4 regions of the Azospira sp. genome follow, and region 2 is predicted to be linked to each of the others. Evidence: predicted binding sites of a transcription regulator. Region 2 holds the regulator's gene; each other region holds the start of a gene.

The links. The regulator sigma-54, encoded in region 2, starts transcription at its own class of promoters, with help from an activator protein. The targets are predictions, from matches to a motif close to TGGCACGCTTNCTGCTNA.
Region 1: the regulator sigma-54 is predicted to act here: its motif matches at 4,225-4,242, upstream of OEL49_RS01275 (DUF2126 domain-containing protein).
Region 3: the regulator sigma-54 is predicted to act here: its motif matches at 5,477-5,494, upstream of aspA (aspartate ammonia-lyase).
Region 4: the regulator sigma-54 is predicted to act here: its motif matches at 3,137-3,154, upstream of OEL49_RS14630 (TOBE domain-containing protein).

Annotation. Positions count from the first base shown of each region.
Region 1 is NZ_JAOTRW010000002.1:282,402-290,025, reverse strand. Features, by position in the region: gene OEL49_RS01300 (circularly permuted type 2 ATP-grasp protein) at 1-1,146, shown strand, start outside; gene OEL49_RS01295 (alpha-E domain-containing protein) at 1,298-2,242, shown strand; gene OEL49_RS01290 (proteasome-type protease) at 2,319-3,047, shown strand; gene OEL49_RS01285 (hypothetical protein) at 3,118-3,585, opposite strand; gene OEL49_RS01280 (ProQ/FINO family protein) at 3,600-4,022, opposite strand; gene OEL49_RS01275 (DUF2126 domain-containing protein) at 4,276-7,624, shown strand, end outside.
Region 2 is NZ_JAOTRW010000006.1:224,918-232,541, forward strand. Features, by position in the region: gene OEL49_RS10805 (PAS domain S-box protein) at 1-665, opposite strand, end outside; gene recA (recombinase RecA) at 802-1,824, shown strand; gene recX (recombination regulator RecX) at 1,821-2,276, shown strand; gene lptB (LPS export ABC transporter ATP-binding protein) at 2,342-3,088, shown strand; gene OEL49_RS10825 (RNA polymerase factor sigma-54) at 3,155-4,633, shown strand; gene hpf (ribosome hibernation-promoting factor, HPF/YfiA family) at 4,648-4,968, shown strand; gene ptsN (PTS IIA-like nitrogen regulatory protein PtsN) at 5,124-5,609, shown strand; gene hprK (HPr(Ser) kinase/phosphatase) at 5,578-6,513, shown strand; gene OEL49_RS10845 (PsiF family protein) at 6,559-6,873, shown strand; gene OEL49_RS10850 (hypothetical protein) at 6,998-7,624, shown strand, end outside.
Region 3 is NZ_JAOTRW010000002.1:558,369-565,992, reverse strand. Features, by position in the region: gene OEL49_RS02550 (sensor histidine kinase) at 1-1,280, opposite strand, end outside; gene OEL49_RS02545 (sulfite exporter TauE/SafE family protein) at 1,355-2,122, opposite strand; gene OEL49_RS02540 (GlpM family protein) at 2,235-2,585, opposite strand; gene OEL49_RS02535 (dicarboxylate/amino acid:cation symporter) at 2,606-3,919, opposite strand; gene aspA (aspartate ammonia-lyase) at 4,010-5,428, opposite strand; gene OEL49_RS02525 (MFS transporter) at 5,765-6,943, shown strand; gene ssb (single-stranded DNA-binding protein) at 6,975-7,469, shown strand.
Region 4 is NZ_JAOTRW010000009.1:189,213-196,836, reverse strand. Features, by position in the region: gene OEL49_RS14650 ((2Fe-2S) ferredoxin domain-containing protein) at 1-41, shown strand, start outside; gene OEL49_RS14645 (hypothetical protein) at 32-526, shown strand; gene OEL49_RS14640 (hypothetical protein) at 546-1,025, shown strand; gene OEL49_RS14635 (sensor domain-containing diguanylate cyclase) at 1,107-3,023, shown strand; gene OEL49_RS14630 (TOBE domain-containing protein) at 3,192-4,022, shown strand; gene modD (ModD protein) at 4,019-4,909, opposite strand; gene OEL49_RS14620 (NifB/NifX family molybdenum-iron cluster-binding protein) at 4,948-5,334, opposite strand; gene modC (molybdenum ABC transporter ATP-binding protein) at 5,548-6,645, opposite strand; gene modB (molybdate ABC transporter permease subunit) at 6,635-7,315, opposite strand; gene modA (molybdate ABC transporter substrate-binding protein) at 7,441-7,624, opposite strand, start outside.

The DNA of each region.
Region 1 (7,624 bases), on a different contig from region 2:
CGGGTCAAGGCTCTCAACCTGTTCCTCCACGACATCTACCACGACCAGGAAATCCTCAAGGCCGGGCGCATTCCCCGGGAGCAGGTGGAGGGCAACGCCCAATTCCGTCCCATCATGCGCGGGGTGGACGTGCCGGCCGGCATCTATGCCCACATCGCCGGCGTGGACCTGGTGCGGGCCGGGGCCGGCGAGTTCTACGTGCTGGAAGACAACCTGCGGGTGCCCTCCGGCGTCTCCTACATGCTGGAAGACCGCAAGATGATGATGCGGCTCTTCCCCGAGCTGTTCTCCAAGCACAAGGTGGCCCCGGTGGAGCATTACCCGGACCTGCTGCTGGAGACCCTGCGGGCCTCCGCCCCCAACGGTGTCTCCGATCCCACGGTGGTGGTGCTGACTCCGGGGGCCTACAACAGCGCCTACTTCGAGCACACCTTCCTGGCCCAGCAGATGGGGGTGGAACTGGTGGAAGGGCGGGACCTTTTCGTCGATAACGACACGGTCTACATGCGCACCACCCAGGGCCCCCAGCGGGTGGACGTGATCTACCGCCGCATCGACGACGACTTCATCGACCCGCAGGTCTTCCGTGCCGATTCCATGCTCGGCGTGCCCGGCATCCTGCAGGCCTACCGGGCCGGCAAGGTGACCCTGGCCAATGCGGTGGGCACCGGGGTGGCCGACGACAAGTCCATCTACCCCTATGTGCCGGAGATGGTGCGCTTCTACCTGGGGGAGGAGCCCATCCTCAACAACGTGCCCACCTACATGTGCCGCAAGCCCGACGACCTGGCCTACACCCTGGCCCACCTGCCGGAACTGGTGGTGAAGGAAGTCCATGGCGCCGGCGGCTACGGCATGCTGGTGGGGCCGGCCTCCACCCAGGCCGAGATCGAGGACTTCCGCCGGCGTCTTGTCGCCAACCCGGAAAAGTACATCGCCCAGCCCACCCTGGCCCTCTCCACCTGCCCCACCTTCGTCGAATCGGGGGTGGCGCCACGCCACATCGACCTGCGCCCCTTCGTCCTCTCCGGCAAGGAAGTGACCATGGTGCCCGGCGGCCTCACCCGGGTGGCCCTGCAGGAAGGCTCCCTGGTGGTGAACTCCTCCCAGGGCGGCGGCACCAAGGACACCTGGGTGCTGGAATGAGAAACCTTGCCACAGAGGGCACAGAGAACACAGAGGGTAAGACCGTGGCTGCGGCCGGCGTGTTGCCGCGAAACGTGCGGACCCGGAACGTTTCTGCTTGTTCTCTGTGATCTCTGTGTCCTCTGTGGCTAAAAAAGACTAGGAAACCATCATGCTCAGCCGAACCGCCGATCACCTCTACTGGATGGCCCGCTACATCGAGCGGGCCGAGAACCTGGCCCGCCTGCTGGACGTCACCTACCAGATGTCCCTGGTGCCCCAGTCGCCGGAAGCGGCGAACCAGAACTGGAACGCCATCATCGTCCTCAACAGCCTGGAAGAGCCCTTCGCCAAGGCCTACGGCGAGCCCAGCGCGGAAAACGTGCTGCGCTTCATGGTGCGGGACGAAAGCAACTTCTCCTCCATCTACAGCTGCCTGCGGGCGGCCCGGGAAAACGCCCACGCCGTGCGCGGCACCCTCACCACGGAGATGTGGGAGACCATCAACGCCGCCTGGATCGACCTGCGGGCCCAGAGCTTCGAGCAGATCATGGCCGGCGGCATCACCGAGTTCTTCGAATGGGTCAAGCTGCGCTCGGCCCTGACCCGGGGCGTCACCTTCGGCACCCTGCTGCAGGACGAGGCGGCCCACTTCATCCGCATGGGTGGCCTCCTGGAGCGGGCCGACAACACGGCCCGCATCCTGGACGTGAAATACCACTTCCTGCAGCCCAACGGTGAAGGGGAGGAGGGCGGCGTCACCGACTTCTACCAGTGGGGCGCCCTGCTGCGCTCCCTTTCCGCCTTCGAGGTGTACCGCAAGGTGTACCGGGACGTCATCACCCCGGCCCGGGTGGCGGAGCTGCTGATCCTGCGCATGGACATGCCCCGTTCCCTGCACCACTGCCTGGACAAGGTGAATCACCTGCTGGGCCTGGTGGGCAACCGCCAGTCCAGCGAGACCCTGCGCCGGGCCGGCCTGCTGCATTCGCGCCTGCACTACGGCCGCATCGACGACGTGCTGGAGGATGGCCTGCACGAGTACCTGACCGAGTTCATGGACGACATCTACGACCTGGGCAACCGCATCTCCCAGGACTTCCTGGTGCCGGCCTGAGGCGCACCAGTCGGGGAGGCGCCGGCGGCAGCTGCCGCCGGCCTTTATTCACCATCATAAAAACAGCGACGACGACATGACTTACTGCGTGGCAATGCGGCTCGATGCCGGCCTGGTCTTCCTTTCCGATTCCCGCACCAACGCCGGGGTGGACCACATCAACACCTTCCGCAAGATGACCGTGTGGGAGCGCCCGGGGGAGCGCATGCTGGTGCTGATGACCTCGGGCAACCTCTCCATCAGCCAGTCCGTGGTCAATGTGCTGAACGAGCACCTGGCGGCCACTGACAAGCCCAATCTCTACAACGCCCCCAACCTGTTCGAGGCGGCGCGCCTGGTGGGCGACGCCCTGCGCGAGGTGCACCAGCGGGATGCGGCGGCCCTCAAGGAATTCGGCGTCGATTTCGCCGCCGCCTTCATCCTCGGCGGCCACATCCACGGCGAGGAGCCGCGCCTGTTCCAGATCTACGCCGCCGGCAACTTCATCGAGGCGACCCACGACACGCCCTATTTCCAGATCGGCGAATCCAAGTACGGCAAGCCCATCATCGACCGGGTGGTGAAAAAGGCCACCAGCCTGGAGGAGGCCTCCAAATGTGCCCTCATCTCCATGGATTCCACCATCCGCTCCAACCTTTCCGTGGGCCTGCCCCTGGATCTGCTGGTCTACGAGAGGGGGGACTTCAAGGTCACCCACCAGATCAAGATCGGCGCCGACGATCCCTACTTCAACCAGATCCGCACCCAATGGGGCGAACGCCTGCGCCAGGTCTTCGCCGAACTGCCCGACCCGGCCTGGGACTAAGGCCGGGAGCGGGCCGGCAGGCAACAAAAAAGGCGCCCGCGGGCGCCTTTTGCTTGGGCCGGGAAACGGCTCAGGGCTTGTTCACTTCCACCGCCGGATAGACGTAGGAGAACTTCTCGTTGCCCTTGAACAGTTCCAGGACGAAGGGCTGGGCCAGCTGGTAGAGGTCCAGGCGGGTGTAGTCCTGGCCCGGCACGGCGCCGCCGTTGAGCAGGGAGGTCTCGATGTTGTAGGCGATGGCGTAGAACTCGTCGGCCAGGTCCAGGGCGCCCATCAGGTCGGCGGCACCCAGCAGGCGCTGGGGCGCGGCGCTTTTGGTTGCCGGCTTGGCGGCAGCAACGGGCTTGGTGGCGGGCTTGGTGCTGGCGGCCGGCTTGGCGACGACCGGCTTCGCTGCCGGCTTGGCCACGGGTTTGGCAGCAGCTTTGGCCACGGGCTTGGCTGCGGGCTTCGCTGCCGGTTTGACGGCGGCTTTGGCGACGGGCTTGCTGGCGGGCTTGGCGGCGGTGGCGGCTTTGACGGGGGCTTTGGTGGCCATGGCGGTTTTCCTGTTTATTTGCGGCCGAATTTTTCGGCCAGGGCGGTGAGCTTGGCGGCGCGCTGGGCTTCCGCCTTCTTGGCATCTTCTTCGGCCTTCTTGGCGGCGGCTTCGGCGCGGCGTTGTTCGGCCTGTTTCTTGAAGCGTTCCTTCAGCACTTCGGCGGCGTGCTGGCGGTGTTCCTCGGCCACCTCGCCGGCGGCGTTGCCCTGCAGGTCGTGGCGCTGGGTGGCCTTCTCCATGTTCTTCAGGTAGCGGACCGAGTTGGTGTGGCGGAACAGGCTCACCTTCAGCAGCTTGGGGTCGATTTCCGGATACAGGGCGGCCAGTTGCTGGTTGATGCCGATGGCCAGGGGCAGGTGGTCGCGGAAAACCTGGAATTTTTCGCTCAGTTCGGCGAGGAATTCGCGGGGCGTGCTGAAGGCGGGAGAGGTCATCTGGGTGTTGGGTTGAAATGCGGAAGGGTGGGAGGTTATCACGCAGGGAAAATGCTGCAACTGGGCTGTAACAGGGGGCTGGGGCTCCCGTTCCTGGTGCGCCAGGGGCAGATGTGCTCCGGGATGGTGCGGATGATGGCCGGCGGCCGGCCCGGGGCCCAGTATCCATGCGCTTCTCCAGGGGGTGACCCGTCCTGGGGCATGGCCCGTCTCTTGCTAAATCCGGCTATCGCCCATCGCCCGGAGCCGCCCCGTGTCCATCCACGTCGCGCTGAACCACGTCACCCATTACCGCTACGACCGGCCCATCGCCCTGGGGCCCCAGGTGATCCGGCTGCGTCCGGCGCCCCACAGCCGCACCCCCATCCTCTCCTATTCCCTCAAGGTGACGCCGGGAGAGCACTTCATCAACTGGCAGCAGGACCCCCAGGCCAACTGGCTGGCCCGCCTGGTTTTCCCGGAGAAGACCCGGGAGTTCCGGGTGGAGGTGGATCTGGTGGCCCAGATGTCGGTCATCAATCCCTTCGACTTCTTCCTCGAACCCTATGCGGAGGAGGTGCCCTTCGCCTATGAGGCCTGGCAGCGGCACGAACTGGCACCCTATCTGTACACCCTGCCGGCGACGCCGAAATTTCAGGCCTATCTGGCTTCCATCTCCCGGGAGAAGTGCCGCAGCGTGGATTTCCTGGTGGCCCTCAACGCCCGCCTGGCCCGGGACATTTCCTACCTGATCCGCCTCGAGCCCGGGGTGCAGACGCCGGAAGAGACCCTGGCCAAGGGCTCCGGTTCCTGCCGTGACTCGGCCTGGCTGCTCTGCCAGCTGCTGCGCCACCTGGGCCTGGCGGCCCGCTTCGTTTCCGGCTACCTGATCCAGCTCACCGCCGACGTCAAATCCCTGGACGGTCCCTCCGGTCCCGCAGCCGATTTCACCGACCTGCACGCCTGGTGCGAGGTGTACCTGCCCGGCGCCGGCTGGATCGGCCTGGACCCCACCTCCGGCCTCTTCGCCGGCGAGGGGCACATTCCCCTGGCCGCCTCCCCCGAGCCTTCCTCGGCGGCGCCCATCAGCGGCGCCCTGGAGCCGTGCGAATGCGAGTTCGGCCACACCATGGGCGTTACCCGCATCTGGGAAGCGCCCCGGGTGACCAAGCCCTACAGCGAGGAACAGTGGTCCCGCATCGAAGCCCTGGGGCAGACGGTGGACAGCGACCTGGCGGCCCGGGACGTGCGCCTGACCATGGGCGGCGAGCCCACCTTCGTCTCCATGGACGACCCGGACGGGGCCGAGTGGAACACCGAGGCCCTGGGGCCGAAAAAGCGCCTGCTGGCGGCCGACCTGTTCCACCGCCTGCGGCAGAAGTACGCCCCCCGGGGCTTCATGCATTTCGGCCAGGGCAAGTGGTATCCGGGGGAACAGCTGCCCCGCTGGTCCCTCAACTGCTACTGGCGCCAGGACGGCGAGCCCCTGTGGCAGCGGCCCGAGCTGTACGCCGACGAGTCCCGGGACTACGGCGTCGATGCCGCCCGGGCCGGCGCCTTCCTCGGCGAAGTGGCGCGGCGCCTGGGCCTGGAGGAAAAGCATGTGTTCCCCGCCTACGAGGACGCCTTCTACTACCTGTGGCGGGAGCGGCGCCTGCCGGCCAACGTGGATCCCTTCGACGCCCGCCTCGACGATCCCCTGGAGCGGGCGCGCCTGGCCAAGGTGTTCACCCGGGGCCTGGAGCAGGCCGTGGGCCAGGTGCTGCCCCTGGGCAAGACGGCCGCCGGCCGCTGGCAGAGCGGTTCCTGGTTCCTGCGCAGCGAGCGCTGCTACCTGATCCCCGGCGACTCTCCGGTGGGCTACCGCCTGCCCCTGGATTCCCAGCCCTGGGTCAGCCAGTCCGACTACCCCTACCTCAATCCGCCGGACCCGGCGGCGCCCCGGGCGCCCCTGGCCCGCCACGCCGAACTGCGGCGGCAGGTGCCGGGCATTCCCACGAAGGTCATGCCTGGCAGGCAGGCAGCAAGCGCTTCTCCGGGTGGCCTGCCTGGAGAAGCAAGTGGGGAGCGGGCCCCGGGGCATCACCAATCCGCCGCCTGGATCACCCGCACCGCCATGTGCGCCGAGCCCCGTAACGGCGTGCTCTACATTTTCATGCCCCCCGTGGGCTGTCTGGAGGACTACCTGGAAGTGCTGGCGGCGGTGGAAGCCACCGCCGAGGCCCAAGGCCTGCCGGTCATGTTCGAAGGCTACGAGCCGCCCCGGGACCCGCGCCTGGAAGTGTTCCGGGTGACGCCGGACCCGGGGGTGATCGAGGTGAACATCCACCCGGCCAAATCCTGGGACGAACTGGTGGAGCGCACCAGCCACCTCTACGAGGCGGCCCGGGAAACCCGCCTCTCGACCGAGAAGTTCATGCTCGACGGCCGCCACACCGGCACCGGCGGCGGCAACCACTTCGTCCTCGGCGGCGCCACGCCGGCCGACTCCCCCTTCCTGCGCCGGCCCGACCTGCTGCGCAGCCTCATCTCCTACTGGCACAACCACCCCAGCCTGTCCTACCTCTTCTCCGGCCTCTTCGTCGGCCCCACCTCCCAGGCACCGCGGGTGGACGAGGCCCGCAACGACAGCCTCTACGAGCTGGAGACCGCCTTCCGCCAGTTCCCGCCGCCGGGGGAGGGAGGCGCCCCCTGGCTCACCGACCGGCTGCTGCGCAACCTGCTCATCGACGTCACCGGCAACACCCACCGGGCCGAGTTCTGCATCGACAAGCTGTTCTCCCCCGACGGCCCCACGGGGCGCCTGGGCCTGCTGGAACTGCGGGCCTTCGAGATGCCGCCCCACGCCCGCATGAGCCTGACCCAGCAACTGCTGCTGCGGGCCCTGGTGGCCCGCTTCTGGGCCCGTCCCTACGCCCCGGAGCGGCTGGCCCGCTGGGGCACGGAGCTGCACGACCGCTTCATGCTGCCCCACTTCATCGCCCAGGATTTCGCCGACGTGGTGACGGAAATGCAGGCGGCGGGCTACGCCTTCGACCCGGCCTGGTTCGCGCCCCACCTGGAATTCCGCTTCCCCCGCATCGGCGACTTCGCCGTACGCGGCGTCGCCGTGGAGCTGCGCCACGCCCTGGAGCCCTGGCACGTCATGGGCGAGGAGGGCGCCGCCGGCGGCACCGTGCGCTATGTGGATTCCTCCGTGGAGCGGCTCCAGGTCAAGGTCACGGGCCTGCCGCCGGACCGCTACCGCCTTACCTGCAACGGCCATGCCGTGCCCCTGCAGCCCACCGGCACCGTCGGCGAGTTCGTCGCCGGGGTGCGCTACCGGGCCTGGCAGCCGGCCGCCTGCCTGCATCCCACCATCGGCGTCCATGCGCCCCTGACCTTCGACCTGGTGGATACCTGGATGGACCGCTCCCTGGGCGGCTGCCAGTACCACGTGGCCCATCCGGGCGGGCGCAATTTCGAGGCTTTTCCGGTCAATGCCTTCGAGGCCGAGAGCCGGCGTCTGGCCCGCTTCTTCCCCATGGGCCACACTCCGGGTCCCCTGGCGGGCCGGGGCCAGGCGGCGGCGCCGCAGAACCCGGAATTCCCGTTTACGCTAGACTTGCGCCGCCAGGGCCGGC
Region 2 (7,624 bases):
GGGGCCCGCTCGGAGAAAAACCACAGGCTGCTGAGGGCGGCGGCGACCACCGCCGCCACCGCCAGATGGCGCCAGCGGCCCTGGTCCAGGCCTTCCCGGGGCTGCAGCCAGGCCAGCAGCAGGGGGGCCAGCAGCTGGGTGCCGGCCAGGTCGCCCACCCACCAGCCGCGCCAGGCGGGCAGCAGCTGGGCTGCCTCCAGGCTGCCGCCCAGGCTCAGAGCACCGACGCCCAGGCTGGCGCTGATGGCGCCGCCCAGCACGGGGGCACTGAAACACAGGTGCAGCACGTCCTGGGGGCGGCCCAGGCGCGGATCGAACTGCAGCGGGCCCCGCAGCAGACGGTAGCCGGCCCAGGCGCCGAGGGCGTTGCCGGCGCCCATGAGCAAGCCGGTGAGGGGAGCAAAGCCGCTGATGAGGGCGCTGCCCAGGGTGGCCAGCAGCACTGCCGGCCACAGCCGGCCGCCACCCAGGACGAGGGCGGCCAGGGCAATGCCGGCGGGGGGCCAGAAGGGAACGAAGAGGCCGTGGCCGGCAGTGCCGATGGCCATGGTCAGCTGGGCCACCGCCAGATAGGCGGCAAACACCAGCAGCAGCCCCGGGAGCAGGGGCAGGCGGGCAGCGGGGAGGGGAGCGGCGGCCGGGGGCGCCAATAATCGCTTTAGCATAATTTGCGCCATTTTCCCTGCTTTGCCGCGGTGTTCCAAGGCCTTTGATGCTGGGGATAACACGTAGTCCGGGTAACTTGGCGTAGGCCGGAGGGTTTGTGCCATAATCAGCCGCTTGATTTTGGGGAATTCAGTCATGGACGACAACAAGGCCAAAGCACTAACCGCCGCACTGGCGCAGATTGAAAAGCAGTTCGGCAAGGGCGCCATCATGAAGATGGGCGAGACCGAAGTGGACAAGGGCGTGGACGTGGTGTCCACCGGCTCCCTGGGCCTGGACGTGGCCCTCGGCGTGGGCGGCCTGCCCCGGGGCCGGGTGGTGGAAATCTACGGTCCGGAATCCTCCGGCAAGACCACCCTGACCCTGCAGGTCGTGGCCGAGATGCAGAAGCTGGGCGGCACCGCCGCCTTCATCGACGCGGAACACGCCCTCGATCCCCAGTACGCCCAGAAGCTGGGCGTGAACATCGGCGAGCTGCTCATCTCCCAGCCGGACAACGGCGAACAGGCCCTGGAAATCGCCGACATGCTGGTGCGTTCCGGCGGTGTGGACGTGATCGTGGTGGACTCCGTGGCCGCCCTCACCCCCAAGGCCGAAATCGAAGGCGAGATGGGCGATTCCATGATGGGCCTGCACGCCCGCCTGATGAGCCAGGCCCTGCGCAAGCTCACCGCCAACATCAAGAAGACCAACACCCTGGTCATCTTCATCAACCAGATCCGCATGAAGATCGGGGTGATGTTCGGTTCCCCGGAAACCACCACCGGCGGCAACGCGCTCAAGTTCTACGCCTCCGTGCGCCTGGATATCCGCCGTATCGGCGGCATCAAGAAGGGTGACGAGGTGATCGGCAACGAAACCCGCGTCAAGGTGGTGAAGAACAAGGTCTCCCCGCCCTTCCGCGAAGCCCTGTTCGATATCCTCTACGGCGAAGGCATCTCCCGCGAGGGCGAGATCATCGAACTGGGGGTGGCCAACAAGCTGATCGAGAAGTCCGGCGCCTGGTACTCCTACAAGGGCGAGAAAATCGGCCAGGGCAAGGACAACTCCCGGGAATTCCTCAAGGCCAACCCGGCCATTGCCCAGGAAATCGAAGGCAAGATCCGGGAAGCCCTGGGCGTGGCCAACCCCGCCCCGGCGGCCGCAGCCGGAGAATGACCCCGAGCCTGCGCCAGCGGGCCCTGGGGCTGCTGGCGCGGCGGGAGTACAGCCGGGCCGAACTGGCCCGCAAGCTGGCGCCCCACGCAGAATCCGAGGCTGAGCTGGAGGCCCTGCTGGACGACCTGGCGGCCCGCCGCCAGCTTTCCGATGCCCGCTATGCCAGTGAAAGGGTCGCCATCCGCGCCCGCCGCTACGGCGATGCCCGGCTGGCCCAGGAACTACGGCAGAAGGGCGTGGCCGAGGAAACCGTCGCCGCGGCCCTGGCCCAGGGCGGCAGCGAGCTGGAACGGGCGCGCCAAGTGTGGCAGAAGAAATTTGCCGCCCTGCCCGCCGATCTGGCCGAGCGGGCCAAACAGACCCGCTTCCTCCTCAGCCGCGGCTTTGCCGCCGCCACCGTCCGCCAGGTGCTGCAGGGCGGCTGGGACGACGAGTCCGGCAGCGACTGGTAGAACCCCCGGGCGACACCTCTGGCACAATGCCTTTACGCCCCCGCATTCATAGAATCCGATAGCCCATGTCCGAGCAGAACCCCGACCTCATCGCCAAGCTTTCCGCCAACAACCTGAAAAAGCGCTACAAGTCCCGCACCGTGGTGCATGACGTGTCCTTCGAGGTGGGCAGCGGTGAGGTGGTCGGCCTGCTGGGCCCCAACGGTGCCGGCAAGACCACCTGTTTCTACATGATCGTCGGCCTGGTGCCCTCCGACGGCGGCTCCATCCAGCTGCAGAATCAGGAAGTGACCCACTTCCCCATCCACAAGCGGGCCCATCTGGGCATTTCCTACCTGCCCCAGGAGGCTTCCGTCTTCCGCAAGCTCAACGTGGAGGAGAACATCCGCGCCGTGCTGGAACTGCAGAAGCTGCCCAAGCACGAGATCGACCTGCGCCTGGAGGAACTGCTGGAAGAGCTGCACATCGGCCACATCCGCGCTTCCAATGCCGCCGCCCTGTCCGGTGGCGAGCGCCGCCGGGTGGAAATCGCCCGGGCCCTGGCTACCTCTCCCCGTTTCATCCTGCTGGATGAGCCCTTCGCCGGCGTGGACCCCATCGCCGTGCTGGAAATCCAGAAGATCATCCGTTTCCTCAAGGACCGCAGCATCGGCGTGCTCATCACCGACCACAACGTGCGTGAGACCCTGGGCATCTGCGACCGGGCCTACATCATCAATGAGGGCCGGGTGCTGGCGTCTGGCCGCCCGGATGAGATCGTTTATAATGAAGACGTCCGAAAAGTATATCTGGGCGAGAGCTTCCGTCTCTGACGAGCCCAGTCTCCGAGTCTTTCCCTCAACCCGCTCATTGCCGCCGGCCCCTTCGGCCCCGGGTCCATGAAACCAACCCTCCAACTCAAACTCTCGCAGCACCTGGCCCTGACGCCACAGCTGCAGCAGTCCATCCGGCTGCTGCAACTGTCGACGCTCGAGCTGGAGCAGGAGTTGGAGAAGTATCTGCTGGAAAACCCCCTGCTGGAGCGCGAGGACGAGAACTACGAGCCCTCCTACAGCGGGAGCGAAGGCGAATACGCCGGCAGTACGGCCGAGGCTGCTGCCGAAGGCCCGCGGGAAGGCGATAGCGGCGAATCCGGTGAAGGCGCCGACAGTCACGGCCCCGAAGAAGTCCGGGACGACAGCCGGGACAGCCTGGGCGAAGGCGAGGACTGGTTTGCCGAAGGCAGCTACCCTTCCGCCTCCCGCGACGAGGACGAGGATTCCGACTTCCAGGAAGTGCAGGCCGCCAACACCTCCCTGCGCGACCACCTCAACTGGCAGCTGGGCCTGATGCAGCTCTCCGAGCGGGACCGGCAGCTGGTCAGCTTCCTGATCGAGGCTCTGGACGAGGACGGCTACCTGACCCAGCCCCTGGAGGAGCTGCAGGAAGCCCTGCCGGAAGAGCTGGAAATCGACCTGGACGACCTGCAGATCGCCCTGCGCCACCTGCAGCACCTGGACCCGACCGGTGTCGGCGCCCGCACTCCGGGCGAATGCCTGGCCCTGCAGCTGGAAGCCCTGCCGGCCGACGAGGTGCGGGACCAGGCCCTGAAGCTGGTGCGCCATCACCTGGAACTGCTGGCCGGCCGGGACTTCACCAAGCTGAAGAAGCTGCTGGGCTGCGACGACGAGCGCCTGCGCGCCGTCACCAACCTGGTGAAGAGCCTCAACCCCCGGCCCGGCGCCCAGTACGCGCCCCTGGATGCCCGCTACATCACCCCGGACGTGGTGGTGAAGAAGGTGCGCAACCAGTGGACCGCCAGCATCAATCCGGACGCCTACCCGCGCCTGCGCATCAACCGGCTCTACGCCGAGATCCTCTCCAAGCAGCGCGGCTCCAGCCTCTCCGGCCAGCTGCAGGAGGCCCGCTGGCTGATCAAGAACGTGCAGCAGCGTTTCGACACCATCCTGCGCGTGTCCCAGGCCATCCTGGACCGCCAGCGCCAGTTCTTCGAACACGGCGAGGTGGCCATGCGTCCCCTGGTACTGCGGGAAATCGCCGAAACCCTGGGCCTGCACGAATCCACCGTTTCCCGGGTGACGACCCAGAAGTACATGGCCACCCCCCGGGGCATTTTCGAACTCAAGTATTTCTTCGGCAGCCATGTGGCCACGGATACGGGGGGCGCCTGTTCGGCCACCGCCATCCGGGCCCTGATCAAGCAGCTGGTGGCGGCCGAAGACCCCAGAAAACCCCTTTCGGACAGTCAAATATCCGAAATTCTTGGCCAACAAGGCATTGTTGTGGCGCGTCGAACCATTGCAAAATACAGAGAAGCGCTCAACATTTCGCCGGCCAACCTACGCAAGTCCATCTAAAAAAGGAGCGAGCCATGAACCTGCACATCACCGGACATCACCTGGAAGTCACCCCGGCGATCCGCGACTACGTCACTGCCAAGCTGGAGCGGGTTACGCGTCACTTCGACAGCGTCATCGACGTCAACGTCATCCTCACCGTGGAAAAGCTGAAGCAGAAGGCTGAAGTCACCGTGCGCGTGCCCGGCAAGGACATCCACGTGGATGCCGAGGATGCCGACCTGTATGCCGCCGTGGACACCCTGATCGACAAGCTGGACCGCCAGGTGCAGAAGTACAAGCAGAAGGCCCAGGATCACCACCGCGACACCATCAAGAATCACATCGAAGAGTGATCTGATTCCCTCTCCGGGACTGGGACGAAAGGCATAGGCGGCGGGGTCGTTTTCCGTTATGATCCCGCCACTTTTCGCCAGGTATCCTGCCTGAATCCCAGTCTCCAACCGGCCCTGCCGCCGCCATCCCGCTGTTCGGGGAAGGTTCCCGCCCCATGGATCTGATCGCCAAACTCCTCCCTCCCGCCCACATCCTGCTGGACCTCGAAGCCAGCAGCAAGAAGCGGGCATTCGAGCAGGCCGGACTGCTGTTCGAGAACAACCTGGGCATCGCCCGGGCCACGGTTTTCGACAGCCTCTTCGCCCGGGAAAAACTCGGTTCCACCGGCCTGGGCCAGGGGGTTGCCATTCCCCACGGCCGCATCAAGGGGCTCAAGGAAGCCGCCGGCGCCTTCATGCGCCTGTCCGCCCCGGTGCCTTTCGATTCCCCCGACGGCAAGCCTGTCGGCCTGATGTTCGTGCTGCTGGTGCCGGAACAGGCCACCGAGCAGCATCTGCAGATTCTTTCCGAGCTGGCCCAGCGTTTCTCCGACCGGGCCTTCCGCGAGGCCCTGGGCGCCTGCGACAACACCGACGACGCCCACCGCCTGTTCACCGACTGGGGGAACCATGCGGCAAATCTCCATCAGCCAGCTGTTTGAGGACCACCAGGACAAGCTGTCCCTGACCTGGGTCGCGGCCCAGGGCGCCGAACGCTCCATCGAGATCCGGGAGCGGGGCAACTACGGCGCCGACGTGGTCGGCCACCTCAACCTGATCCACCCGGAACGCCTGCAGGTCATCGGCGCCGCCGAGTACCAGTGGCTGAGCCGGGTCAATCCTGAGCGCCTCAAGGCGCAGATGAACGAAATCTTCGCCGCCCAGCCCCCCGCCGTCATCGTCGCCGAGGGACTGGAAGTGCTGCCGGCCGTGCTGGAGGGCTGCGAGAGCACCGGCACGCCCCTGTTCACCACCGCCAAACCCTGCTCGGCCGTGATCGACCTGCTGCGCATCTACCTTTCCCGCCGCCTGGCGGACACGGTGTCGGTGCATGGCGTCTTCATGGACGTGCTGGGCATGGGCGTCCTCATCACCGGCGATTCCGGCGTCGGCAAGTCCGAACTGGCCCTGGAACTGATTTCCCGGGGCCACGGCCTGGTCGCCGACGACGTGGTGGAACTGGCCCGCATCGCCCCCGCCACCATCGAGGGCCGTTGCCCTGGCATGCTGCGGGACTTCCTCGAAGTGCGGGGCCTGGGCCTGCTCAATATCCGCACCATCTTCGGCGAGACCGCCTCCCGGCGGAAAATGAAGCTCAAGCTGATCGTGCACCTGCAGAAGCCGGTGGCCGGGGTGGATGCGCCGCGCCTGCCCCTGGATGCCCAGACCCAGGAGATCCTCGGCGTGGCCGTGCGCAAGGTGGTCATTCCGGTGGCTGCCGGGCGCAACCTGGCGGTGCTGCTGGAGGCGGCGGTGCGCAACAGCATCCTGCAGCTGCGCGGCATCGACAACATGCAGGAATTCATCACCCGGCAGCAGAAGCTGCTGCTTGACGACGATATTTGACGAACGCATAGTGGTAAGCCCTGCCTGACCACTGACGGAGACACCATGAAAAAGATGCTGCTTGCCCTGTGTTCCCTGGCCTGTATCGGCCTGGCTCCCGTTGCCGGCGCCGCCGACGCGGCCAAAGCGCCGACGCCCCAGCAGGAGCGCATGAAGAACTGCAACAAGGAAGCCGGCGAGAAGGGCCTCAAGGGCGACGAGCGCAAGGGCTTCATGAAGACCTGCCTCTCCGGCAAGACCGCCGACGCTCCCGCCGCCAATGCGGAGTGCCAGTCCAAGGCCGCGGAGAAGAAGCTGGCCGGTGCCGCCAAGGCCTCCTTCATCAAGAAGTGCGAAGCCGACAGCCAGGCTGCCAAGTAAGCCAGGGGCGGACTTCCCGCAAAAATGCCAGCCGATTGAAGGCTGGCATTTTTTTTGACAGAATGGCCTGCCCCATTCCACCTGCCCCGGCGTTGATGCCGGGGACTTTTCCTGGAGTCCCGAGATGAAGCCTGCCCCCCTGCGTGCCGCTTCCCGCCTGCTCTGCTGTGGCCTGCTGCTGGCGGCAGCCGGCGGCGCCCGGGCCTTCAGTTTTGCCGAGGACGAGAAGCAGGGTGCTGCCGAGGAGGAGGGCCGCCGCGGCCGCATCGCCCAGCATCTGGCCGTTCCCTGCAAGGCTGCATTGCGCAACCAGGGCATCCTGGTGGCCCTGGCCGACCAGACGGCCGACGGCTACCAGCTGCAGGGCAGCAAATACGGCCGCCATGCCGCCGTGATCAACCAGAAGCTGAAGGCCCTGGGCCTGAAGACCTACACCGCCGAGGAGCAGCGGGCCCGCATCGCCCAGGCCGAGATGGAAGCCTATTTCCGCAACGACCCGGACGCGGCCCTGGCCGCTTCCAGCAAGCTGGGCGCCGCCTTCGTCCTCAAGGGCGGGGTTTCCACCCGCACCGCCTACAACCCGGTGGTGCGCCTGCCCGAGGTCTATGTGACCATGCATTTCACCCTGGCGGCGGCGGACGGCCGCACCATTTCCACCGCCACGGCCAAGGCCGAGTCCTATTCCGGCAGCGACACCGCCGGCATGGCCCTGGAGCTGGTCCATGAGCAGGCCGAGGAGGTCGTGGCCAAG
Region 3 (7,624 bases), on a different contig from region 2:
TTGCGGGCGTTGCCGGAAAGGGTGCGCAGGGCCGCCAGGGGCTGGTTCAGCTCGTGGGCGACGCCGGCGGAGAGCTGGCCGAGCACCGCCAGCTTGCCGGCCTGCACCAGTTCGTCCTGGGCGGCGCGCAGGGTGCGTTCGGCCCGGGTGCGCTCCGCCACTTCTTCCTGCAGGCGGGTGTTGGCGGCGGAGAGGTCGGCCGTGCGCTCCTCCACCTTGCGTTCCAGCTCGTCGTGGGCCTTCTGCAGGGCTTCCCGGGCGGCCAACCGGTCCCGCACATGGCGGCGGCGTTCGTTGAACATGAGGGCCAGGATGCACAGGAAGGCGGCGCCGATGCCGGCCAGGGCGGCCCGGTTGGCGGCGATTTCACGCACCTGCTCCTGGTGGGAGAAAACGGTGATGGTCCAGGGGGTGCCCGGCAGGGGCTGGGTCTGGGCCAGGAACTTGCCGGCCACCGGGAACATGGAAACCATCTCCGGCCCGGCCTTAGGCAGGCGCACCAGACGGGCGCCGTGGTCCAGTTCCGCCAGCTCCACCACCCCCAGGGGGTTGAGGGCGCGGCGGTTGTACTGCTGGGTCTGGTCGAAGGCACGGCGGGTGGCATCGTCCAGGGGCTTCAGGGTGGTGAATTTCCAGTCCGGCACCGAAGCCAGGATGACCACGCCGTTCTCGTCCGCCACCAGGGCCGGAGCCTCCACGGTGGACCAGGTCTTTTCCAGCTGTTGCAAGCCCACCTTGAGCACTGCCACGCCCACCGTGCCCTGGGCGTTGGTCAGGGCCGAGGTCAGGTAGTAGCCCGGCTCGCCCCGGGTGGTGCCAATGCCGAAGAAACGGCCGCTGCCCGTATCCATGGCCTGGCGGAAATAGGGGCGGAAGGAGAGGTCTTCCCCCAGGTAGCTATCCGGCCGGCGCCAGTTGCTGGTGGCCATGACCCGGCCATTGACGTTGAGGACGTAGATGGAAAGGGTGCCGGCCCGCTCGTTGAGCTGCTCGAGGTATAGATTGAGCTGCTCGATCTGGGCCGGTGTGGGCTTGGGGGTGGTGAGCAGGTGCAGCACGTCCTTTTCCAGCCCCAGGGTGGTGGGGAAGTAGGCGTACTTGTCGATTTCCCGCTCCAGGCTGGTGGCGTAGAGGTCCAGCCGGTGCCGGCCCGTGGCCTGCAGTTCGGCCAGGCCCATGGCCAGGCTGAAGCGGAAGGCCAGCAGGCTGGTGCCGCCCACCAGGGCGGCGAAGCCCAGGAGCAGGATGGCGAGGCGGAAGAGGCGCTGGCTGGGTGGCATGGAGCGTGGCGGTGGTGGAGGGAAGCCCCGTTCGGATTTCCGGATTATGCCGGTCCCGGGCCCTTTGCGGGGGCTCAGGCGGCCGGAGCGAACATGTCCCAGGCCAGCTTGACGATGAGCACGGCCACCACGACGAGGAAGGCCTGGCGCACGAAGCCGGCGCCCCGCTTGAGGGCCAGCAGGGTGCCGACCTGGGCCCCGGCCAGGTTGCAGGCGGCCATGATCAGGCCCACGGTCCACAGGATGGGGCCGTGGCTGGCGAAGAAGGCGATGGCGGAAAGGTTGGTGGCGGCGTTGATGACCTTGGCGCTGGCCGAGGCCTTGAGGAAATCCATGCCGAACAGGCGGACGAAACCGAAGATGAGGAAACTGCCGGTGCCGGGGCCGAAGAAACCATCGTAGAAGCCGATGGTCAGGCCCAGGAGGGCGCCGCGCCAGCGGTCGGCGGGCACCAGCTCGCGGCTGGCGCTATGGCCGAAGTCCTTGCGGCGGAAGGTGTAGATGGCCACCGCCAGCATCAGCACCAGCACCAGGGGGCGCATGGCCTCCCGGGGCAGCCAGGCCACCACGGCGGCGCCGAGCCAGGCGCCCACCAGGGCGGCCAGGGTGGCAGGCAGAACCACGGCCCAGGGAATGGGGACGGCCCGGGCGTAGCGCCAGAGGGAGGCGCCGGTGCCGGCGATGGACGACACCTTGTTGGTGCCGAAGAGGGTGGGGATGGCCGTCTGGGAAAACTGGGAAAGCAGTACGGGAATCTGGATCAATCCGCCGCCGCCCACCACGGCATCGACCATGCCGGCGAAAAAGGCTGCGGGAGCGAGGAGGAACCAGTTGATATCCATGGCGATAAAGGAAAAAAGTGCCCGGCATTGTATGCCGGGCCTAAAGCGGAGGGATAAAACAACGTTTGGCGGGCGGCCCCCGGTCAAATCCGGGCGCCTCCCGCGACATGCTTCAGTTCCCTTGCGGGAACAGGCGGCTCCAGGCCAGGAGCAGCAGGCCGGCGCTGCCCAGCCAGGCCGCGGTGGCGCTGGCGAGGGTCAGACTCAGGCTGCAGCGCAGGCTGAGCCAGGCCACCACCAGCAGATAGACCGCGTAGGGCAGCAGGGACCACAGGCCGAAGATGGCCGTGGTGCGCAGGTCCGCCCCGCCCCGCTCACTGCCGACGATGGCGTGGGCAATGAGGGCGAAGGTGGGGAACAGGGGCACCAGGCCGGCGATGAAAAAGCTCTTGCTGCGGGACAGCAGGGCAATCAGCAGGACGGCCAGGGCCCCCAGCAGGCTCTTCAGGAACAGGGCGAACATGGGGGCTCCGGCCGGACGGATCAGGCAGCGGCCTTGGCGGTGACCAGGGAATCGTCTTCCGGCACCGGCAGGGATTCCTCGGCCTCGGCCAGCTCCTCGCTCACCGGGTCGATGGCCCCTTCCCACTTGGCCACCACGGCGGTGGCGATGGAATTGCCCAGCACGTTGGTGACGGTGCGGCCCATGTCGAGGAAGTGGTCGATGCCCAGCACCAGCAGCAGGCCGGCTTCCGGCAGGTTGAACATGGGCAGCACGGCGGCCACCACCACCAGGGAAGCCCGCGGCACACCGGCGATACCCTTGGAGGAGACCATCAGCACCAGCAGCATGGTGATCTGGGCGGTCAGGCTCATGGGGATGTCGTAGGCCTGGGCGATGAACAGGGCCAGGAAGGTGGTGTACATCATGGAGCCGTCCAGGTTGAAGGAATAACCCAGGGGCAGGACGAAACCGGTGACGCGGGTCTTGATGCCGAACTTCTCCAGCTGTTCCATCAGCTTGGGATAGACGGACTCGCTGGAGGCGGTGGAGAAGCCCACCAGCAGCGGGCCGCGCACCAGCTTGATGAGACGGAACACGTCCTTGCCCAGGACGATGAAGCCGGCCAGGATCAGGAGGGCCCACAGGGCGGCCAGGGCGACGTAGAAGCTGAGCATGAACTTGCCGAACACCAGCAGCATGCCCAGGCCGTTGGTGGTGATGGCACCGGCCACGGCGCCGAAGACGCCGAAGGGAGCGAAGCGCATGACGTAGTCGGTGACCTTCAGCATCACGTGCACCACTTCGTCCATGGTGTTCACCAGGGAGCGGGCGGCCTGGTTGTGCAGGTGGCCCAGGGCCAGGCCGAAGAACACGGCGAAGACCAGGATCTGCAGCACTTCATTGCCGGCCATGGCTTCCATGATGCTCTTGGGGAAGACGTGGGTGATGAAGTCCTTCAGGTTGAGGGCCGAGGTCTTCAGGTTGAGGCCGGCGGCGGACTCGGGCAGGGGCACGCTCAAGGCGTGGCCCGGCTGCAGCACATTGGCGAAGAGCAGGCCGATGAAGAGGGAACAGAAGGAGGCGCAGATGAACCAGCCCAGGGCGCGGCCGCCGACGCGGCCGACAGCCTTGGCGTCGCCCATGTTGGCCAGGCCCGCCACCAGGGTGGCGAAGATGAGGGGGGCGATGATCATCTTGATCAGGCGCAGGAAAATGTCGGTGAGGATGCTGAAATAGCCGGCAATTTCCTTGGCGCTGGCGGCGTCGGGGGCCATGGTGTTGCAGGCATAGCCGACGCCGACCCCGGCCAGCATGGCCAGGACGATCCAAGTGGTGAGCTTGTTCATTTTCATCGAAGGGCTCCGTTGCCGCGGGGGCGGCGGTCAAGATCAGTAAAAGTCAGAAAAAAAGGGGCCGGCAGCGGGCTGCCGGGGCAAACGGTTTCAGCCCTGGCGGTGGGGCAGGGCGCGGGGTTGGGTCAGCACTTCGGGGCGCAGCACGTCGTCCAGCTCGGCCCGGCTCATCAGGCCCCGGGCCAGCACGATCTCGGCCACGCCCTTGCCCGATTCCAGGGCTTCGGCAGCCACCGAGGTGGCGGCGGCGTAGCCGATGTAGGGGTTCAGCGCGGTGACGATGCCGATGGAGTTCTCCACCCGGGCCCGCAGGGCATCCCGGTTGGCGGTGATGCCGTCCACGCAGCGGTCGGCCAGGGTCAGGCAGCCCTGACGCAGGTGATTGACGCTCTTGAACAGGCTGTGGGCGATGATGGGTTCGAAGGCGTTGAGCTGGAGCTGGCCCGCCTCGGCGGCGAAGGTGACGGTCTGGTCGTTGCCGATGACCTCGAAGGCGATCTGGTTCACCACTTCCGGGATCACCGGATTGACCTTGCCCGGCATGATGGAGGAGCCGGCCTGGCGCGGCGGCAGGTTGATCTCGCCGAAGCCGGCGCGGGGGCCGGAGGAGAGCAGGCGCAGGTCGTTGCAGGTCTTGGACAGCTTCACCGCCACCCGCTTCAGGACGCCGGAGAGCTGCACGAAGGAGCCGCAGTCCTGGGTCGCTTCCACCAGGTTGGGGGCGGTGATGACCGGCACGCCGCTGGTCTCGGCCAGCAGGCGGCAGACCAGGGGAGCGTAGTCCGGGTGGGCATTGATGCCGGTGCCGATGGCGGTGGCCCCCAGGTTGATTTCCCGGATCAGGAGGGCGGCTTCTTTCAACCGCTCCTCGTCTTCGCCCAGCATCACGGCGTAGGTGGAGAATTCCTGGCCCAGGGTCATGGGCACCGCGTCCTGCAGCTGGGTGCGGCCCATCTTCAGCACGTCCTTGAACTCCTCGGCCTTGCGCTCGAAGGTGCGGCGCAGGTAGGCCAGGGCGTCCACCAGACGGAAGATGCCGACGTAGGTGGCCAGCTTCAGCGCCGACGGGTACACGTCGTTGGTGGACTGACTCATGTTCACGTGCTGGTTGGGGTGCAGGTGCTGGTACTCGCCCTTGGCGTGGCCCATGATTTCCAGAGCCCGGTTGGCGATGACCTCGTTGGCATTCATGTTGGTGGAGGTGCCGGCGCCGCCCTGGATGACGTCCACCACGAACTGTTCGTGCAGCTTGCCGGCGATTACCTCCTGGCAGGCGGCGACGATGGCCTGGGCCAGGGGGGCTTCCAGCAGGCCCAGTTGCTCGTTGGCCTTGGCGGCGGCGAGCTTGATCTGGGCCAGGGCCCGGATCAGGTCCGGGTAGATGGAGATGGGGGTGCCGGTGATGGGGAAATTTTCCACCGCCCGCAGGGTATGGACGCCGTAATAGGCCTCGGCCGGGACCTTGCGGTCGCCCAGCAGGTCGTGTTCGACGCGGTGTGGCTGGTTCATGGTGTCTCCTCTGTTCTGATGTGCCCGCTCGGCGGCGGTCCCTGTTCTTCAGCACGGGCCGTGCCATCGGGAGGGGGGCGAGTCTGGTTTTTAGTTGCTTGTTTTTTATGGGGTTTTGACCGTCGTTTTGGGGGTGTTGTTCGGCTTTCCGGACAAAGGCCGGGTATGGCGTTCGGAAATCCGAACGAATGGGCCGGCGGCGGCTCCGTGGGGCTGCGGCGCTTTTCGTGGCGCCGGGCAAACCTGCTAAGATTCGCCCCTGCTTCTTCCCCCCATCCCTACCTGCTCCCTGTGTCCGCCAAGCCCCTGACCGCTGCCGCTCCCGCCGGCGATGCCATGACCCCCGAGGAACGCCGCGCCGGCGCCAGCCTGGCCTCCATCTTTGCCCTGCGCATGCTGGGCTTGTTCCTCATCCTGCCGGTCTTCGCCGTCTACGCCCACACCCTGCCCAGTGGCGACAATGGCCTGCTGGTGGGCCTGGCCATCGGCATCTACGGGGCCACCCAGGCCCTGTTCCAGATTCCCTACGGCATCGCCTCGGACCGTTTCGGGCGCAAGCCGGTGATCGTCTTCGGCCTGCTGTTGTTCGCCCTGGGCAGCTTCATCGCGGCCGCCGCCGACGACCTGCCCATGATCATCGCCGGCCGGGTGCTGCAGGGGGCCGGCGCCATTTCCGCCGCCGTCACCGCCCTGGCTGCCGACCTCACCCGGGAGCAGCACCGCACCAAGGTGATGGCCATGATCGGCTCCTCCATCGGCCTGGTCTTCGCCCTCTCCCTGGTGGCGGCCCCCCTGCTCTACGCCGCCATCGGCATGGCCGGCATCTTCGCTCTCACCGGGGGGCTGGCCCTGCTGGCCATCGTCGCCCTGTACAAGGTGGTACCGCCGGCGCCCAAGGTGCTGGTGGATGGCGGCCGTACCCGCTTTGCCGACGTGCTGTTCCATCCCCAGCTGCTGCGTCTCAACTTCGGCGTTTTCGTCCTGCACCTGACCCAGACCGCCATGTGGGTGCTGATCCCCGCCGCCCTGGTCAAGACCGGCGACCTGCCCCTGGCCGAGCACTGGAAGGTGTATCTGCCTGCCGTGCTGGTGTCCTTCGCCTTCATGGTGCCGGCAGTGATCGCGGCGGAGAAGTACGGCCGCATGAAAATGGTCTTTAACGGCGCCGTGGTCCTGTTGCTCCTGGTGCAGGCCGGTTTCGGCCTCTTCGGTCAGGGCCTGTGGCCCCTGGCCCTGCTGTTGACCGCCTTTTTCGTCGCCTTCAATATCCTGGAAGCGACCCAGCCTTCCCTGATTTCCCGTATCGCACCGGTGGAAGCCAAGGGAGCGGCACTTGGCATTTATAATACGACCCAGTCTCTCGGGTTGTTCCTTGGCGGCGCCGTCGGCGGTATGCTGGCGCAACGTCTGGGGGGCGATGCGGTGTGGTGGTGTACCGGAATCCTGAGTCTCGTCTGGCTGGCCCTGGGGCTGACCATGAAACCGCCGGTCCGCGCCCAGCAGCGCCCGGCCTGAATTCAACATTTTTACTATTGGGGAAACATCGATGGCTGCAGTCAATAAAGTGATTCTTTTGGGCAATCTGGGGGCCGATCCGGAAACCCGTTACATGCCCAACGGTGACGCTGTGGCCACTGTCCGCCTGGCTACCACCGAAACCTGGAAGGACCGCAATTCCGGCGAGAAGCGTGAAGCCACCGAATGGCACCGGGTGGTGTTCTTCCGCAAGCTGGCCGAGATCGTCGGCCAGTACCTGAAGAAGGGTTCTTCCGTCTATATCGAAGGCCGCATCCGCACCCGCAAGTGGCAGGACAAGGACGGCCAGGAACGCTACACCACCGAAATCGAAGCCACCGAAATGCAGATGCTCGGCGGCCGTGGCGGCCAGGGCGGCCAAGGTGGCGGCAGCGGTGCCTCCTACGGCGGCGGCGACGACTTCGGTGGCGGCGATTTCAGCCCCCGTTCCTCCGCCCCCGCTGCCTCTGCGCCGAAGAAGAAGGCCCCGTCTTTCGACGACATGGACGACGACATTCCGTTCTGAAAACCAGCTTTTCACAACCTGTCAATAAATGAAACGGAGCCATTGATTTGGCTCCGTTTTTTATTTGTTTACACCTTTTCTAATTTGGACCTTATTCTTCTTATGTGTTCACCTTAAATAATTGTAAACAAGTGGCTCAAAACCCCTATGTAGTC
Region 4 (7,624 bases), on a different contig from region 2:
CCCTGGAACGGCTGCGGGCTCCCGCCGGAGTATGGGACTAGATCTGGAAGACGGCGACCCGGCCGGCGGCGAAAGCATCCCCGGCTACTGCGGCGACCTCCCCGCCGCCACCGCGGCCCTGCTGCAGGAAGCCGCCGCCTGCGACGACGAACGGCGGGCCGAGTTCCTCATCCTCCGGGCCCATCACCAGTCCCCCTTCCACTTCGCCGTGTACCTGGCCCTGTACAAGTTCCACTTCTACCGCCAGCACTTCGAGGCGGCGGAACAGTGGATGCGGGCCGGCCTGGCGGCCAGCGCCCAGGCCGCCGGCTTTCCCCTGGATGCGCCGGCCCCGGCCCGCTTCGCCGAGCCCCTGGCGGCGGCGCCCCGCTTCTATCTTTTCTCCCTCAAGGCCCTGGCCTTCACCCTGCTGCGCCAGCAGCGCCCGGAGGAAGCCCGGGCCTACCTGGACCAGCTGCAGCGCCTGGACCCGGAGGATCGCATCGGCGCCGGCCCGGTCCGGGCGGTGGCCGCGGCGACGGCGTAAAGGGCGGCCCGGCGCGTCCATGGTTCCTGCTCCGGCCAGCCAGGCGCCGCCCCGGGCGGCCTGCCCCGAACTGCACCTGCCGCCGCCCCTGCCCGGCATCGTCGCCGCCGTCGGCGAGGACGAGCTGCGCTGGCTCTGCCTGCGCCTGGCGGAAGCCCTCCAGGCCGGGCCCCTGGCGGCGGTGTGGCAGCTGGAGGTGGATGAGTTCTCCGACCTCGCCGGCGAACTGGCCGAGCTGGTGGTGCACGGCCTGGCCGGCCGCCAGCGGCAGCGGGCGGTGATCGCCTGGGTCCGCCTGTGGGGCCGCCACGGCCCCCTGGCGCTGGACGAAGGGCTGCGCCAGTCCTGGCTGGGGCTGTGGTCCGGGCAGTTGCAGCGGGTGCCCCTGCCGGCCTACCTGGCCCGTCCCCTGGTGCGCTGGATGGAGGCCCTGACGGCCCAGTGGGTGCAGCCCGGTGCCGCCACGGTGCTGGCTTTTCCCCGGGCATCCCCCGGGTAGCGCCCGTGGTTTTCCCCGGGCTGTAATTTGCCCCCGTTTCCCCTAGACTGGCCTCAAAAACCACTCCCGGGAAGACGTCTTATGGCCATCAAGGAAAGCTGGCGCTGGATCGCCCTGGTGCTGCTGCTGGTATGCGGCATCGACCTGCGCCTGTACTTCCTGGCCCAGGACGAACGGCAGGCAACCCTGGCCCGGGCCCACGCCACCCTGCACACCAGCGCCAAGGTGCTGCTGGGCCGCATGGACCAGTTGCTCGATACCTACGACCGCACCCTGTCCGGCATCGGCGAGGCCATTGGTGCCCACGGCGGCCTCTCCCGCCGGCCCGATCTCTACCTGCACCGTCTGCTGCTGCGCCGCCACGCCATCACCCCGGGCCTCAACTGGCTGATGCTGGCCGGGACCGATGGCCGCATCGCCGAACTGTCGGACCGCTTCCCCGCCAGCGACGTGGACGACGTCTCCCAATGGCCGTTCTACCAGCTCCCCCTGCGTCATTGGGAGATGGGCCTGTACATCGGCCCGGCCCAGCGCTCGCCCCACTCCAACGAGCCCTTCGTCCCCGTCAGCCGCCGCGTCGAGAACGACGGCGAACGCCTCCTCGGCGTGGTGGCAGGCGGCATCAACCCGGAGCAGCTGCGCCGCCTGCTGGAAGACGAGGACCTGCCCCCCGGCTTCGCCCTGCACCTGCTGCTGGAAGACGGCCGGGCCCTGGCCTGCCTGCCCCTGGGTCCCGACTGCCTGGAACGCAACTGGCTGGCCGACCCGGGGCTGGCCCGCGCCATCCTGGCGGCACCCCACGGCCCCTTCGACAACGGCCGGGTCATCGGCGACGTGGTGGGGCCCGGCGCCTTTGCCCGCTCCGAGCGCTACCCGGTGCTGGTGGTGGCCACCGCTGACGAGGCCCGGGTGCTGGCGCCGTGGCGGGACAGCCTGCCCAGCTACTGGGTCATCGCCCTGGGCAGCAACATTGGCCTGGCGGCCCTGGCCTATTTTGCCTACCACCAACTGCTGCGCCGCCGCCGCGCCCTGGAGGCCCTGCGGGAAGCCAACCAGGGCCTGGAGGCCCGGGTGGCCCAGCGCACCGCGGAACTGCGCCAGCGCGAGGCCCAGGCCCGCACCTTCATGGACACCGCCATGGACGCGGTGGTCGTCCTCGACCAGGAACGCCGGGTGCTGGAATTCAACCGGGCGGCGGAGCGGCTCTTCGGTTTCCGCGCCGAGGAACTGCTGGGCCGCAGCGTGGAGGAGTTCATGCCGGAGCAGACGGTGCCGATCCACCGCGCCCTGCTGGCGGAAGCGGCCGCCGGCCATGCCGCCGATGGGGCCGGCCACGGCCGCGAGATGCTGGCCCGCGCCGCCGACGGCCGCGAATTCCCGGTGGAAGTGAGCATCGGCAGCACGGAACTGGCGGGGGGGCGGGTTTTCGTCGGCATCCTGCGCGACATCAGCGAACGCAAGGCGGTGGAAGAGGAGCTGCAGCGCCTGGCCACCACCGACGGCCTCACCGGCATTCTCAACCGCCGCGCCTTCACCGCCGAGGCCGAGCGCCTGGTGGCCCTGGCCCGGCGCCACGATCACCCCCTGGCCCTGTTCATCCTCGATGCGGACAAGTTCAAGAACATCAACGACAGCCACGGCCACCCGGTGGGCGACCAGGTGCTCCAGGCCCTGGTCCGTGCCATCGGCGGCGGCCTGCGCCAGAGCGACGTCTTCGGCCGCCTGGGAGGCGAGGAATTCGGCCTGCTGCTGCCGCAGACGCCGCCGGCCGGGGCCCACCAGCTGGGCCAGCGCCTGTTGCAGGCGGTGCGCCAGGTGCGGCTGCCCCTGGCCCAGGGCGAACTGTCCTTCAGCGTCAGCATCGGAGCCTCCCTCCTGGCCGGTCCGGGGGACGACCTGGAGGCCATGATGCACCGGGCCGATGCCGCCCTCTATGCCGCCAAGGCCGGCGGCCGGGACCGGCTGGCCTGGGAAGGCTGGCAGCCCCCCGCTGCCTGAGCGCACTGGCCTGGGGCGCGGGGTCCTCCGGGCGACCCAAGGCGGGGCCCGGCACCCGGCCCCGGGGCGCCCCCATTCCCGCCATTGCCGGGAAATTCCCCTAAGTCCTTGTCCGGCATGGGCTTTGCTAATCGTTATATATTCGAAAAATAACGAAGGAAAGCCGCCATGAACGACCAGCCCGTTAGCGACATTGCCGATCAACTCAGCCCCGACCGGGTCGCGCCCCTGCGCCTGTACCCGGTGGCGGGTATTCCCGGTCCCTTTGCCGTGGCCGCCGGCCACGACCGTCTGGCCTGGCTGGAGCGGGCCGCCGTGGCCGACGCCCTGGCGGTGGGCGCGGAGGCCGCCGGGGAGGCCCGCCGCGCCGCCGAGGAACTGAACAATCTGGCCGGCGAACGCCTGGCCGAATGGGAGGCAGAGGATGGTGGGGAAGGCAGTGGCCGCCTGCGCCTGACGCCCCGGGGCCGGCGCCTGGCCATGGTGCTGGTGGCACTGGCGGAGGAACGGCAACTGCTGCGCCAGCGCTGCGGCGGCCATTTCGATGCGGATCTGCAACTGCTGGAACGGGTGGCGGTGCGCACCAGCGCCCGCAACCAGTTCTGCGGCCGGGTGCAGGCGGTGGAGCAGGGGCCCCTGCTCGACCAGGTGCTGCTGGCCCTGCCCGGCGGTCGCCTGCTGCGGGCCAGCGTCACCCCGGAGAGTACCCGCTGCCTGGGCCTGGCTCCGGGCCAGGAACTGGTGGCCCTGGTCAAGGCCTCGGCCACCCTGGTGCTGGGCAGCGGCGAAGGCAGTGACTACGCCGACTACAACCGCCTCGGCGGCATCGTCCAGCGCATCCAGGAAAGCGGCGAACGGCGGGAGATCGTGGTGGACCTGGGCCACGGCCTCACCGGCGTCGCCAACGCCGGCGCCGACCTGGCCGAACCCTTCGCCCCGGGCCAGCCGGCCTGGATCGCCTTCCGTCCCTCGGCCGTGCTGCTGGGTCTCGTCGGCTAGACCAGCACCAGGCTCACCGCCACGTCCCGGGGCGGGGCGCTGTAGGGCCAGGAGGAGACCAGCAGGCGGGCGCCGCTGGCGGCGTAGGCCGCCGCGTTGCCGGGGTGGATGCCGCCGGCGGCGGCGAGGATGGGGCGGAGCTCGTGGCTGGCCAGCAGGTCGCGGCAGGCGGTGACGGCGGCGGGGCTGAATTTCTCCAGTTGCAGGATTTCGGCGCCGGCCCGGGCCCAGACCAGGGCCTCTTCGGCGCTATGCACCTCCACCGCCAGCTTGTGCTCCGGCAGGGCGCCATGGAGCCGGGCCGCGGTGGCGGCGGGGGGCTCGGCGAGAAAGCGGCGGTGCTCGGCGAAGAGCAGGAGGGACTCGGAGAGGCCCAGGCGGTGCATGACGGCACCGCCACAGCGCATCGCTTTCACCGCCAGGGCTTTGTTGCCCGGCGGCGTCTTGCGCGTGCAGGCCACCGGCAGGGGCGCCGCCGCGGCCACCAGTTCGGTAGCGGCGCTGGCCAGGCCGCTGCTCCATTCCAGCAGCACCTGGGCGCTTTTCCAGGCCCGGTGCAGGGCGGCGGCACTGCCCTGGGCTTCCAGGATGGGGGCGTCGGCGGCCAGGGCCTCGCCGCTGGCCACCAGGGGGCGTGCCGCGCAGCCGGCCAGGGTCAGCAGGCGGACCGCCTCCTCGACGCCGCACAGGGTCATGGGCTGGCGGGCCCGGCAGTCGAGGCGGCCGGCCTGGGGGCCGATGCCCAGGGCGGCGGTGGTGAGGTCGCCGTGGGGTACGTCGTCGGCCAGCAGCCGGGTCAGGTCGGCGTCGCCGAGGACACAGTCGGTGTCGACCGCAGGCGTGGCGGAGGGGGAATGAGGATGGGAAAGAGGAGCGGCGGCAACCATGGCGGGCTTTCGTCGTTGGCGCCGCGCCGGGGGCGCGGCTAGTGGCGGGAGGTGAGCAGGTCCTTCAGCTTGCACAGGATCAGGGTCGGGTCGAAACGTGTGTCGGGCAGCACCTCGCCGGCCAGCACCCGGGCCAGGGCCGCCGCCGGGTCGGTCTCGCCGGTGAGCAGCACCTGGGCGCCGTGCTTGGCCATGTGGCGGATGAAGCCGTCGCCGGCGCTGGCGGCGATGACCACTTCCACCCCGTCCAGGGGATGGGGGCCGTTGTCGTCGAAGTGGTGGATGACCTGTTCCTTGGCCAGCTCGATGCGTTCCCCGGCGGGCAGGGGCGCACCCGGCCGGCAGTCGTAGAGCAGCCACTGGCGGGCCTGGCCGGCATGGCTGGAGACGGTGGCGAAATCCTTGGCGGCGATGGCGATTTTCATGGTGTCGGAAATCCTACAAAGGGAGGCGGATGGCTCTTCAGAGCGAATTCCGTACCGCTTCGCCTTCCTTGCAAGGGCCGGTCTGGGAGGCAGAAGGGACGGCCTTCTCGACGATGCCATGCTGAATAGTGGCGTCCCGCTTGCCGTTGCGGGCAGCGCCTGCAGAAAACCCGAGTCGCGGCCTGGCGGTCGCCTTCGCCAGCCGTGCAGCCCTCAGGCCAGCAGGGCCACGGCCTTGATCTGGGCCCACACGTTTTTCCCCGGCTGCAGTTGCAGCTGGTCCCGGGAGCGGCGGGTGATGCGGGCCAGCAGGGGCGTGCCGCCGGCTTCCAGACGTACCAGGACGTGGGCCGGGGTGTCGGCGTCGGCGATGGCGGCCACCGTGGCCGGCACCCGGTTGAGGATGGAGCTGTCGTCCCGTTCCGAGAGGGAGAGGCTGACGTCCCGGGCCCGCACCTGGAAGCGCAGGCGCTTGCCCGGGTTTTCCGGGCCGTGGGCCACCTGCACCCGGCCGCCGGGGAAATCCAGGGCCAGCAGGTGGTAGGCGGCATCGTGGCCGGCCACGAGGCCTTCCACCACCACGCCGGCGTCGTCGCTCACCGCCGTGGGCAGGTCGAGACGGGCCAGGGTTTCCGCCAGGGGGCCGCTGGCCGCCACCTGGCCGTTGTCCAGCAGCACCAGGTGGTCCGCCAGGCGCGCCACTTCATCGGGGGAATGGGTGACGTAGAGCACCGGGATGTCCAGCTCCTCCCGCAGGCGGGTGAGATAGGGCAGGATCTCGGCCTTGCGCTTGCCGTCCAGGGCGGCCAGGGGCTCGTCCATGAGCAGCAGCCGGGGCGAGGCCAGCAGGGCCCGGGCGATGGCCACCCGCTGCCGCTCGCCGCCGGAGAGCTTGTCCGGGCGGCGGGCCAGGAGGTGGCCGATGCCCAGCAGTTCCACCGCCTGGGCCAGGTCCACCCGCCGTTCGGCGGCGGCCAGGCGCTTGCGGCCGAAGTCCAGGTTGGCCTCGACGCTGAGGTGGGGAAAGAGGCTGGCCTCCTGGAAGACATAGCCCAGGGGGCGACGATGGGTGGGTAGGAAGTGGTCGCCGTCCTGCCACACCTCGCCGTTCACCTCCAGGTAGGCGCCGGGGTGGCGCTCCAGGCCGGCGATGGCTCGCAGCAGGGTGGTCTTGCCCGAGCCGGAGTGGCCGAACAGGGCGGTGACGCCCCGGCCCGGCAGGGTCAGGTCTGCCGCCAGGGAAAATTCCCCGTAGGCGATGTGAAAGCGGGCGCGAATGGCCTGATCGTCGTTGGGCATTTCAGTAGCCATGGCGGCTCCTTGCCTTGCTGCCGTAGAGGGCCAGCAGCACCAGGAAGCTGAAGACCAGCATGCCGCCGGCCAGCCAGTGGGCCTGGGTGTATTCCAGAGCCTCCACGTGGTCGTAGATCTGCACCGAGACCACCCGGGTCTTTTCCGGGATATTGCCGCCGATCATCAGCACCACGCCGAACTCGCCCACGGTGTGGGCGAAGCCCAGGATGGTGGCGGTGACGAAGCCGGGCCGGGCCAGGGGCAGCACTACCGAGAAGAAGGTGTCCCAGGGCGAGGCCCGCAGGGTGGCGGCCGCCTCCAGGGGCCGTTCCCCCAGGGACTCGAAGGCCTGCTGCAGGGGCTGCACCACGAAGGGCATGGAGTAGAGCACGGAGGCCAGCACCAGGCCGGGAAAGGTGAAGGGCAGCAGGCCCAGGCCGAGGGACTGGGTCAGCTGGCCGATGGGGCCGTTGGGGCCCAGGGTCACCAGCAGGTAGAAACCGAGCACCGTCGGCGGCAGCACCAGGGGCAGGGCCACGGCGGCCCCCACCGGGCCCTTTAGCCAGGAGCGGGTGCGGGCCAGCCACCAGGCGATGGGCGTGCCGAAGAGCAGCAGGAGGAGGGTGGTGGTACCGGCCAGCTTGAGGGTCAGCAGGACGGCGTTCCAATCATCGGGACCGAAGGGCATGGGCGGCGTGGGGCAGTCGGGTCAGGTAAGTATGGCCGAAGGGCGGTGCAGGTGGTGATTGTGGCAGCCGGCGCAAAAGGGGGCCGGGGCGGCGCCTGGCGCCCCGCCCGGCCCAAGGGGGTGACTCAGAGGTCGTAGCCGTAGGTCTTGATCACAGCCCTGGCCTTGTCGCCCTTCAGATACTTGACCAGGGCCTCGGCGGCGGGCTTGGCCTTGCCGTTGACGGTGCCCTTTTCCAGGATGGCGGCGTCCTGGCGGATGGGGCTGTACAGCTTGCCCGGCACCAGCCAGACGGAGCCGCCCTTGAGC